One region of the Ruegeria sp. BH6 genome, then DNA from elsewhere that is predicted to be linked to it. Evidence: riboswitches for the same ligand, from Rfam matches in the RefSeq annotation. Region 1 holds a riboswitch; the other holds the start of a gene.
The links. A riboswitch is a leader RNA that binds a small molecule or an ion and turns the genes downstream of it on or off. The one in region 1 is predicted to bind cobalamin.
Positions count from the first base shown of each region.

Region 2: another riboswitch for cobalamin. It lies ahead of ACR0B8_RS07755 (CbtB domain-containing protein); the one in region 1 lies ahead of ACR0B8_RS18105 (hypothetical protein).

Region 1 is NZ_JBQFSR010000010.1:110,094-115,661, forward strand. Features, by position in the region: gene ACR0B8_RS18095 (DNA polymerase III subunit gamma/tau) at 1-1,326, opposite strand, end outside; gene ACR0B8_RS18100 (protein-tyrosine phosphatase family protein) at 1,460-1,954, shown strand; gene ACR0B8_RS18105 (hypothetical protein) at 1,956-2,363, opposite strand; cobalamin riboswitch at 2,447-2,667, opposite strand; gene ACR0B8_RS18110 (alpha/beta hydrolase family protein) at 2,803-3,660, shown strand; RNA gene ffs (signal recognition particle sRNA small type) at 3,693-3,791, opposite strand; gene ACR0B8_RS18120 (bifunctional 2',3'-cyclic-nucleotide 2'-phosphodiesterase/3'-nucleotidase) at 3,831-5,568, opposite strand, start outside.
Region 2 is NZ_JBQFSR010000002.1:496,901-502,468, forward strand. Features, by position in the region: gene ACR0B8_RS07740 (cobyrinic acid a,c-diamide synthase CobB) at 1-1,188, shown strand, start outside; gene cobA (uroporphyrinogen-III C-methyltransferase) at 1,185-1,913, shown strand; gene cobF (precorrin-6A synthase (deacetylating)) at 1,906-2,649, shown strand; cobalamin riboswitch at 2,693-2,899, shown strand; gene ACR0B8_RS07755 (CbtB domain-containing protein) at 2,936-3,106, shown strand; gene ACR0B8_RS07760 (CbtA family protein) at 3,111-3,809, shown strand; gene ACR0B8_RS07765 (hypothetical protein) at 3,877-4,371, shown strand; gene ACR0B8_RS07770 (DUF1636 family protein) at 4,368-4,712, opposite strand; gene ACR0B8_RS07775 (DUF302 domain-containing protein) at 4,854-5,312, shown strand; gene ACR0B8_RS07780 (thiamine pyrophosphate-binding protein) at 5,392-5,568, shown strand, end outside.

The DNA of each region.
Region 1 (5,568 bases):
CAGGGCGGCCTGCACATCCTGCGCCAACGCCGCGCTGGGAGCGCCGCCGCCCCCTCCATGGGCGGGAGCTGCGTAAGAAGATGACACCGGCACTTGCGTCTGAACCGCGGCATGCGATGGTGCCGGTATCCCGCCACCGGGTCCGCCATTTGGCGGTGGGGGCGTGTCTTGCAGACGTTTGATCAACTCTTCCGGGCTGGGCAGGTCTGCCACATGGGTCAGTCGGATCACTGCCATTTCAGCTGCCATCATTGCATTTGGGGCCGCCGAGACCTCTTCGAGCGCTTTAAGCAACATCTGCCACATCCGGGTCAGGACGCGCATCGGCAGGGCCTCGGCCATTTGTTGACCACGCGCGCGCTCGTCCGGCGAAACGGTTGGATCATTGGCTGCGTCTGGCGTGATTTTAACCACAGAGACCCAATGGGTGATCTCGGCCAGATCGCGTAGCACGGCCAGCGGATCGGCTCCTTCGGCATATTGCCCGCCCAACTCGGTCAGCGCGCCTGCAGCGTCCCCGCGCAGGATCATGTCCATCAGATCCAGTACCCGACCGCGATCAGCCAGGCCCAGCATCGCGCGGACCTGATCAGCGCTGGTTTCACCCGCACCGTGCGAGATCGCCTGATCCAGCAGCGAGGTCGCGTCCCGGGCCGAACCCTCGGCTGCACGGGTGATCAGCGCCAGCGCGTCATCCGCGATCTGAGCGTTTTCCGCCGCCGCAATCTTGCCGAGCAGGCCGATCATGTCCTCGGGTTCGATCCGGCGCAGGTCGAACCGTTGGCAGCGCGACAGAACCGTCACTGGCACTTTACGAATCTCGGTTGTGGCAAAGATGAACTTCACATGCTCGGGCGGTTCCTCAAGCGTCTTGAGCAGCGCGTTGAACGCACTGGTCGACAGCATGTGGACCTCGTCGATAATGTAGATCTTGTAGCGCGCACTAGCCGCGCGATAGCGGACGCTGTCGATGATCTCGCGAATATCGTTCACACCGGTGCGGCTGGCGGCGTCCATCTCCATCACATCGACGTGGCGGCCTTCCATGATGGCCACGCAATGCTCGCATTGGCCGCAGGGTTCCGTGGTCGGCTTACCCTCGCCATCGGGGCCGATGCAGTTCATGCCCTTGGCGATGATCCGGGCCGTGGTGGTTTTGCCGGTACCGCGAATGCCGGTCATGATGAAGGCCTGCGCGATGCGGTCGGCCTCGAACGCGTTTTTCAGCGTGCGCACCATGGCATCCTGACCGACGAGATCGGCAAAAGTTTCCGGGCGGTATTTGCGGGCAAGAACCTGATAGGCGGGGCTGGGCGTGTCGTTCATATCTGCTCTGTCGGATTCGGGTTCCGATGCAGCGTAGAGACCCCCGCCGCCCGCGTCCACAGCAGGCTTGGGTGAATTTCGGTTTGCAGCACAATTTGCACGCCTTAGAAGCGAGTATCAGGGAGGGTCCGTAGTGAGCCAGTTCGGACTTCATTCAGTTCAGATTGGAAAAGGCACCGTTGCCTTGTCGCCCCTTCCGGGGCGCGGTGGCGGGTATACGCGGGACTTGGGAATGATCCGCGACTGGCAGCCGGATCTTGTGATCTCGATGACAACCGAGGTCGAAATACTGCAAGAGGGCGCAAGTGGGCTTGGCGAAGACCTGCACGCACTCAATATCGCATGGGTGCATCTGCCGGTTGCGGATTTCGGTGCGCCGCCCCCTGAGGTTGACGCGGCGTGGTGCAGTGTCAGCCCTGCGGCGACTGATATCCTGTCCTGCGGGGGGCGGGTGCTGGTGCATTGCCGGGGCGGCTGTGGCCGGTCCGGGATGATCGTGCTGCGCCTTATGGTCGAGCATGGCGAAGACCCCGAGACAGCGTTGACCCGTTTGCGGGCGGTGCGGTCCTGCGCCGTCGAGACCGACGGCCAGATGGAATGGGCAGCCCTTGGGCGGACGCGCGACTAGATCAGAGCGCCACCTGTCGTTCTGCCTGTGCCACCGGGTTGGGCGGGATCGCTGTGACCTCAAGCATGGCGCAGGGGGGGGTGGTTAGCATGCCTGCGGGGCGCATGGTCACATCCTGGCCGAACATCATATCTGCGTAAGCATCCAGCGACTCGAGGGGCGCATCCTCGCTTGTTCCACAAAAGACCCGGATCAAGTCTTTTTGCGCGCGAAACCGTGCGCTGCATCCTTGCGCGCAATAAGCCAGCTCAGTGCTGCCGTCGAACTCAAAATCAGGCGTCGTCGCAGGAACGGCCACGTCCATCGCCTGTACGATCGCGCGCGCCACCTGCGCCAGCGCCGGACAGGTTTTTCCTGTGCGTTGGCAAACGGTTGCGGTAAATTGGTGTGTCTTTGTCTTCCAGATCATATTGCGCCCTCCGCGCGTGGAACGGGGGCATGGATCAGGTGTGACAGCGTGCTGACGACCTGCCCGGACACCCCGCCCGAGTTTCGGTTTCTTGTTCGATGGCAGGTCTCCTGACTTGCGGGTCGTTGCGTTGCCGACCTTCCCAGCCTTGCGGCCAGTGGTGTTTCGGCATTGCTCACCGCTTACAGTTGCGGGGGCAGTCGCGGCCTTGGTTCGTTCCGGTATTCCGGGCAGAACCGCACCGTGTTCCCTTTTCATCCCGCCCCGGGGACCGGGGACGAGAACCATCACCCAATCGCTAGCGGGTAGGGGTGACCTGAGTCAAGCCGCCTTTTGGTGGGGCAAAGTGGACGCGTGGTCATGCGGAAACAGGATTGACTTAGGGTGGCAAAAGATGCCGTTTGGGGTGGTGAACTAATCGGTTCAGATTGAGGGCGCCATGCTGGATACCGCACAAGCTGTTTTAACCGAGGATTTTCAGTTTCCTTCTGGTTCGACCCAACTGTCGGCTCGGCTGTACCTGCCGGTGGCCGAACCTGGGATCGCAGTGGTGATCCACAGCGCCACCGGAGTGCCGCGCGACTATTATCAGCATTTCGCACGCTGGTTGGCTGCGGAACATGGCATTGCCTGTCTGACCTATGATTACAGCGATTTCGGTCATTCGCAGAGCAGGCCATTGAAGTCAGCTCAGGCCACGATGGCGGATTGGGCGCTGATCGACATGCCTGCGGCTCGGGCCGAGATGCGCAGGCGATACCCCGACGCGCAGCACTGGAGCATCGGCCATTCCGTCGGCGGTATGCTGGGGCCGATTCAACCCGATATTGATCAGATCGACCGTATGATCTGCGTCTGCGCCGGGCCGGTGACTGTGTCGGACCATCCCTGGCCTTATCGGGCGTTGGCTTTGCTGTTTTGGTACGGACACGCGCCCCTGGCCGTAAAAGCGCTGGGTTACCTGCCGGGCAAGGCACTAGGATTCGGATCGAACCTGCCTGCCAGCGTCTATTGGCAGTGGCGCCGCTGGTGTACTGCGCCGCGCAACTACCTGCCCGAAATCGGCGTGTCCTTGCCCGAGGCCCGCTGGGCACAGTCAGACACACCAGTGGATCTGTTCAGCTTTGAGGATGACGATCTGGTTCCAAAGAACGCGGTCTGGCGGCTGGCTGATCTGTACGGGCCCAACGCACGCCGCCATTTGTTGTCTCCGGCCGAGTTCGGACTGTCCGAGGTTGGCCATATCGGTGCCTTTGCCCGGCGCAATTCGGCTGTCTGGCCACGGTTGATTGCCTAGGCCTGTTCGCAACAATTCAATGTCGGAAGTTTAAGTGAGAGGTTGGACATCGACCCAAGCGGGGCTCGTTGTGGCTGCTTCCTTCCGGACCTGACCAGGTTGGCGAGGCGCTCGCCCGCGCCAACCTCTCGGGGTCTGATATAGGCAACGGGCGCAGGAAACACAACCCGTCAGAGCGTCAAACGGATCAGCAAAAAGCCCTCATCGTCTTCTCCGACGACGTGGGGGTCATATTCTTCAAGCTCGGCAATGTGGGTTTGTGCCTTCGGGCCGGTTCTTAATAGCGCAGTCGCGCCCTGCATCGAGGCAAAGCCAAAAGGATAGGACGCATATTGCAAGGGATCTTGCGGCAGTGCGCCGGACAGATAGTCCTGCAAGACGCGCTGAACAGGCAGGTTCGGCAGCGCGATGGGCTCGGCCTGATCAACAAAGGGAAAGTGACCCCCGCCATTGGCACGGTAATTGTTCAGTGCGACGACGAACCGTTGATCGGCGGCCATCGGTTGGCCGTCAAAGCGAATGTTGCGAATGCGCCGGTTGACGGGGTCGATCAAGTGACCGCCAGCGTCGAACCGAGCCGGTTGAGAGAGATCAAATTGATAAGTAAGCCCCTGTATAATATCAAAATTATGCCCCGCCCTGTTGATGTCGACCAATGTGGTCTGATGTCCCGGCGTAATCTGGTTGAACACGCCTGCAGACATCTCAAGCCAGTCGCTGATCTGCTCTCCGGTGACAACTACCGCCTGCAGCTCATTGGGAAACGCATACATGTCGTTGACATGGCGCAGGCATATCTGGCCGGGCGGGACGTCGGTGAAAAACCGGGGGCCGGCACGCCCCCCGAACTTTGAAGGCGCGGTCGCGGACAGAACAGGAAAATCCGCAAATGACGTGTCCTGCAGATAGGGCCGCAGGGCTGCTGCCTGGGCCGCGGCGGTCAGAACCAAACCTCTGTCCGGGGCGCAAAAACTGAAATAGCTGTGCAAATGCTGATCGGTCTGGCCAACGGGTTGCGCCGTGCGCCGCCGGGTTTCCGAATGGCCCCGGGCGAAAAGGCGCGCCAAAACAGGGTCTTCCTGGATAAGCTTGGGTGAGCCGTCGGGTTTGGTTGGGCATATCGAACGCAGACTGACGCGATGATCCTGAACGGTCCAATGGCCATTTCCCGCCCTGTCCAATGTCAGGTCGATCACCCCCAGAAATGACCCGGACGCACCGGGCATGACCACCGGCTTTCCGTGAACCAGACCCCGATTTGCATCGACGTGCTCAATCCCGTCATGTGCGTTTCCGGGCAGTGTCAGATGTGAATGCCCGGCAATCAGCGCATCAATTCCTTCGATACCAGCCAGCGGGATGACGGCGTTTTCCAATCCCGTTTCCGGTTCGGCCGACCCTATCCCTGTATGCGCCAATGCAAGGATCAAATCGCAACCCTGCGCTTTCAGATTCGTCACTTTTTGTGCGGCGCAAGTCAGGATATCTTCGATGACGACCTTGCCTTGCAGCAAGTGTGCTTCCCATTTGGCTGTCTGCGGTGGCAGGACTGAGAACGCACCAATTTTCAGTGTAACATGTTGATCATAAAATTTTATTTCTCGATTCAAAATCGCATGATCTTGCCAGCAGGAGGGGGCGTCTTGTCGGTGTGCATTGCTGCAAATCACCGGGCACGCAGCATCTACAACTACACGGTCCAGCGTTTCCAGCCCAAAGCCGAAATCATGATTTCCGAGGCCGATTGCGTCATAACCCAGCTCGGAAAATGCTTGCATCAGGATGTGCGGTGCATTTTCGGATTGAACCGCCCATTCCCCCAGTGGCGTGCCTTGCAGTGAATCTCCGTTGTCGCACAGAACCACCAGAGCACCCTGCGCTTCGGCCTCGGACCTGGCTGCGCGGATC
Region 2 (5,568 bases), on a different contig from region 1:
GACTACATTGATCCTGCCTTTCACCGGGCAGCAGCCGGGCGGGCCTCGTTTAATCTAGACAGTTGGGCTATGGGTGACCCGTTGCTGAGTGCGATTTCGGCGCAGGCTGAGGGTGCGGATATCGTGGTCGCCGAGGGATCGATGGGGCTGTTTGACGGCGTCGCCAAGCCGGGCGAGCTGGGGCACGGGTCCAGCGCCGAAACTGCCCAGCGCATGGGCTGGCCTGTGGTGCTGGTGCTGGATGTGGGCGGTCAGGCGCAATCAGCGGCGGCAACTGCACTGGGGTTTCGGATGTACAACCCCGACCTGCCGTTTGCCGGTGTGATCCTGAACCGTTGCGCAAGCCCCCGGCACGAGCGTCTGACCCGTCTGGGTATGGAGCGCGCGGGTCTGCCGGTTCTGGGCGTTTTACCCCGGCGCGGTGATCTGACCCTGCCGGAACGCCATCTGGGCCTGATACAGGCGGTCGAGCATCCTGATCTGGAAAGCGCAATTGTCGGCTATGCCGCGTTTCTGCGCGAACATGTGGATCTTGAGGCGGTCAAGGTGGCGGCCTCCTCAGGCCCCAATGGGCCGTCGTCAGCCGCGTTGCCGCGCCCTCCGGCGCAACGGATTGCGCTGGCCCGCGATGCCGCGTTTTCCTTTACCTATCCGCATTTGCTGGAAGGCTGGCGCGCGGCGGGTGCAGAAATTCTGCCGTTTTCACCTCTGGCGAACGAGGCACCTGCTTCCGATGCCGATCTGGTCTGGCTGCCCGGTGGCTATCCGGAATTGCATGCGGGCACACTGGCTGCCGCCGACACGTTCCAGACCGGACTGCGCAAACACGCTGAATCCAAACCCGTGCATGGGGAATGCGGTGGATACATGGCGCTGGGACAGGCCTTGATCGACAAAGACGGCGAGCGACATCAGATGGCAGGCCTGCTGGGGCTGGTGACCTCGTATGAAAAGCGCAAGTTCAATCTGGGATATCGGCGCGCAGAATTGCTGGCCCCGATGCCCGGTTTTGCAGCTGACACGGCTCTGCGGGGGCATGAATTCCATTATTCTTCGATCGTAGAACAGCCGGACGCACCGCTGGCGCGGGTGTTTGATGCTGAAGGTGCTGAAGGGCCGCAAACAGGTTCTGTGCGAGGAAACGTCTCCGGTACGTTCTTTCACCTGATCGCCGAGGCCTCGGCATGAGCGGTTTCGTATCCTTCATAGGTTCCGGCCCCGGCGATCCTGAGCTTTTGACCCTGAAGGCAGTCGACCGGATGCAAAAAGCAGATGCGGTGCTGTTTGATGACCTCAGCAGCGGCCCAATCCTTAGTCATGCGCATGACGATGCAGATCTGGTGGGCGTGGGCAAACGGGCCGGGCGACCCTCACCCAAGCAGGATCACGTAAGCCGCCTGTTGGTGGATTACGCCAAGACCGGTGCTCGCGTGGTGCGATTGAAATCTGGTGATGGCGGGTTGTTCGGCAGACTGGAGGAAGAACTGGTTGCCCTGCGCGCGGCCGGGATCGAATATGAAATCATCCCTGGCATCCCCTCGGCGGTTGCGGCGGCGGCAGCAGCAGGAATACCCCTGACACGACGCCTCACTGCGCGGCGGGTGCAATTTGTCACTGGCCACGATGTCAGTGGCAAACTGCCCGAAGATCTGAACCTGCCCGCGCTGGCCGATCCGGATGCAACGACTGTGGTGTTCATGGGCAAGCGGACCTTTCCCCTGTTGGTAAATGCACTGCATGAGCATGGCCTGCCGCTGGAAACACCAGCCCTGATAGCCGAATCCGTATCGACTCCCGACCAGAGCCTGCACCGTGCAACAATTGGCGCGCTGTCGCAAAAGCTGGAGGCCGAGATCGGCACAGCCCCGGCGCTGATCCTGTATGGCCCGTTGGCAGAGTTCGACGATGTTTGAGTTGTCTCTGATCGGAATTGGCACTGGCAACCCGGATCACGTGACCTTGCAAGGGGCAAATGCCATCCGCGATGCAGACCTAATCCTGATCCCGCACAAGGGCGAGAACAAGGCTGATCTGGCCGGGTTGCGCGAAGAGATCATTGCAGCTGTGACTGACACTCCGCCGCAGATCGCCTATTTCGACATTCCCAAGCGTCGGGCCGATGATGGTTATCTGCGCGGGGTCGACGAATGGCATGATGCCATTGCAGTGCGCTGGCACGAGGCGATTGCGGCCCACCCGAATGCGCGACAAGTGGCGCTGCTGATCTGGGGCGACCCGTCGCTTTATGACAGCTCGTTGCGAATCGCGTCGCGGCTGGACCCTGAGCCCACGACACGGGTGATCCCTGGCATCACCGCGCTGCAGGCATTGACGGCCGCACACGCCATCCCGATCAATGATCTGGGCGCGCCTTATGTTGTGACCACCGGACGGCGGATCAGGGATGAAGGCTGGCCGGCAAATGCCTCGAAAGCAGCGGTAATGCTGGATGGCGAGTGTTCGTTTCAATCCCTGGACATGGCCGATTATGACATCTGGTGGGGTGCCTATGTCGGCATGAAAGAGGAAATCCTGATCAAAGGCGCTTTGACCGATGTGGCGCAGGAGATTCTGGACACCCGCGCCAAGGCACGTGCCGATCATGGCTGGATCATGGATATCTATTTGCTGAAAAAGCGCGTGATCTGACCTAAAAGGTCGCAAATGACGATTGCACCAGCGGCACCATAGAGGCTAAATGAACGCGTCTGGTCCTGCCGGAGACATCCGGATGCTAAGAGGGAATGTGGTGCGACTGCCATGGCAGCCAAATCCACAGCCGCCCCCGCGACTGTAAGCGGAGAGCCCCTGTTCAACCAGCCACTCCTGTTCTCAGGGGGAAGGCGAACAGAGGCATCGACCCGCAAGCCAGGAGACCTGCCAGGCGACAATTGAAACACCGGCCGTCGGGTGCGGCGGCAAAGGAGAATAAAAGATGGCAACACAAACGCAAACAGCATCCGCCTCGCGCGCTGGTATCCTTCCGGTCATGTTCGCGGTGGTTCTGGGTCTGGGTATCATCACCCTGACCGGTCACGTACAGGCCGCGGCGCTGCATGACGCAGCACACGACGTGCGCCACGCGACCGGCTTCCCCTGCCACTAAGACCATGTTCAGTCGTATACTGACCAGCGCGTTGTTCGCTGGTGCTGCAGCGGGGCTGATAGCCGCCTTGCTGCAGTTGGTCTTTGTGCAACCTGTTTTGTTGCACGCGGAGCTGTACGAATCCGGCGAGTTGGTGCACTTCGGAGCCGAAGCCGTTTCGGCGCATCCCGAATTACCGGACATGTTCTCGGAACTGACCCGTGACGCGCTGAGCGTCATTTTCACCATGCTGACCTATACCGGTTACGCGCTGCTGATGGTTGCCCTGATGTCCGTGGCCGAAGGCCAGGGCCACACGATTGATGGCCGCACCGGCGTGCTTTGGGGTCTGGCTGGGTTCATCGCCTTTCATCTGGCGCCTGGCTTTACCCTGGCACCAGAGGTGCCTGGTGTAGCGGCGGCTGACGTCTATGCCCGACAGGTCTGGTGGTTTGCCACTGTTGGTGCTGCGCTTGTTGCGCTGTGGTTGATTGCGTTTGGCGGCAACCTGATCAGCTATGTGATCGCAGCAGCCCTGTTGCTGGCACCCCATCTGATCGGTGCGCCCGAACCGGATGTGTTCACCGGCCCCGTCCCGACCGAGATCGGCGCTCTGTTCGCCGCTCGCGCCTTTGGCATCGGTCTGGTGGCCTGGGTTCTGGTCGGTGCCTTTGCCGGGTATTTCTGGCAAAGCGAAGGCAAACGCGTCGAAGCAGCGGCCTGATCCTCTTATATAATGACGCGCCGGGTTCTGCCCGGCGCGTTTCTTTTTGCCCTAAAGGAAAGAAAAAATGGCACGCTCACTTGCCCTTTTTGCAATCGGCCTTGTGTTCGGTGGTGGTGCTGGTTTTGTGCTAGCGGCAGCCAATGGCGTCACGTTTGACGGCCACGATCATGGCGATCCATCCCATCACGGCGGCGCGCATGCCGAAGCGATGGCCCATGACCATTCGACCACGGTAAACCTGCCCGCAGGGGCGGACGCCCCCAGCGTTGCAATCGCGCTGACCCAGGACCCGATGGCCGGGTGGAACCTGCACGTCATGCCGCAGAATTTCCGGTTTGCCCCGGAAAACGCGTCAACAGCCGACGTAGACGGCGAAGGCCACGCGCATGTTTACATCAATGGCGAGAAACTAGCCCGGCTCTACGGCAACTGGATACACATCCCCGACCTTCCGAAGGGAGAGGTCGAGGTTTCGGTTTCGCTGAACGCAAACAGCCACAGCGCACTGACGGTCGACAACGTACCGGTCAGCGCTGCCGTGACCGTTCAGGTCGATTAAAGCGCCGGTATCCGCGCGCGCAAACACATCCGAAGTCGCCCGCAGGGTCGGGCGTCTTCGATCCAACCTGCGGGACTGTCCAAATAGGCTTTGCAGGTCGCGACGATGTCTTCGGCATCGGTAACGATATCGACCCCCGAAAACACGTAAGACGCCCGTCCTGCGGCCTGCAATGCCAATGCGGTCGGCTCAGCGCAGCCACTGAAACAGGCGTGATCAGAGATGACGACCCGACCATTCAGCCCTGCACGCACCAGCGCGTTATCCACGGCCTGCCTCTCGGCCACTCGGTCACGCGTTCCCGCACAACTGCTGCAAATCAATAGGCGTATCGGGTCCACGTGTGGCCTCGTGTTTGATGGTTTGCATGTTTCTGCGGCTTTCTGGACGTCGGCGCAATCCTGAATACGCACGGAAATGTGCGTGCGCGGAACTCGAATTTCTGGCATCACTCAGACAGTCACATTGAACGAGGCACCGTCATGCGCACGCTTTTGGGTTTGCTCTGTCTTCTCGCCCTGCCTGTCCGGGCCGAGGAACCATTGTCGGGTTGGGCAGTGTATCCAACCGTCAAAAGCTATGAGGAACTGGTCGCGGATACGAAGGCTGCGGTGAAGGAAAACGGGTTGATCGTGGTCACGCAGGCTGGTCCGACCAAGGCGGCTGCGGCCCGTGGCATCACTATACCCGGCAATCTGGTGATCGGTGCCTTCAACAACGACTATGCCGTGCGCGTTCTGGAAACCTCTGTCAGTGCAATGATCGAAGCGCCCATTCGTTTTTACGTGACTGAGAACGACGACGGCACCGCCACCCTGTCCTACAAAACGCCCAGCTTTGTCTTTGCCCCCTATGTGTACGAGGGCGGAGAGCCTTTGCGCGATATTGCCCAAGAACTTGACACAAAGTTTCAGTCAGTGGCGGAATCCGCAGCCAAATAGTCACACTGACGTGAACCTGCTTGCGTCTGGCTACGTCCTCCGCAATCTGCTGAGCAACGAAAACTTCGGAGCATAACGAATGCAGGACCTCTCCCCCCGCGCGGCTGACCTTTTGGCCCAAAGACTATACGAGGCCGGATGCCGCTACGCTTTTGGCATGCCAGGCGGAGAGGTTCTGACGCTGGTGGATGCTCTGGAACAGGTTGGGATCACCTTTCACCTGACCAAACACGAAAACGCCGCCGGCTTCATGGCA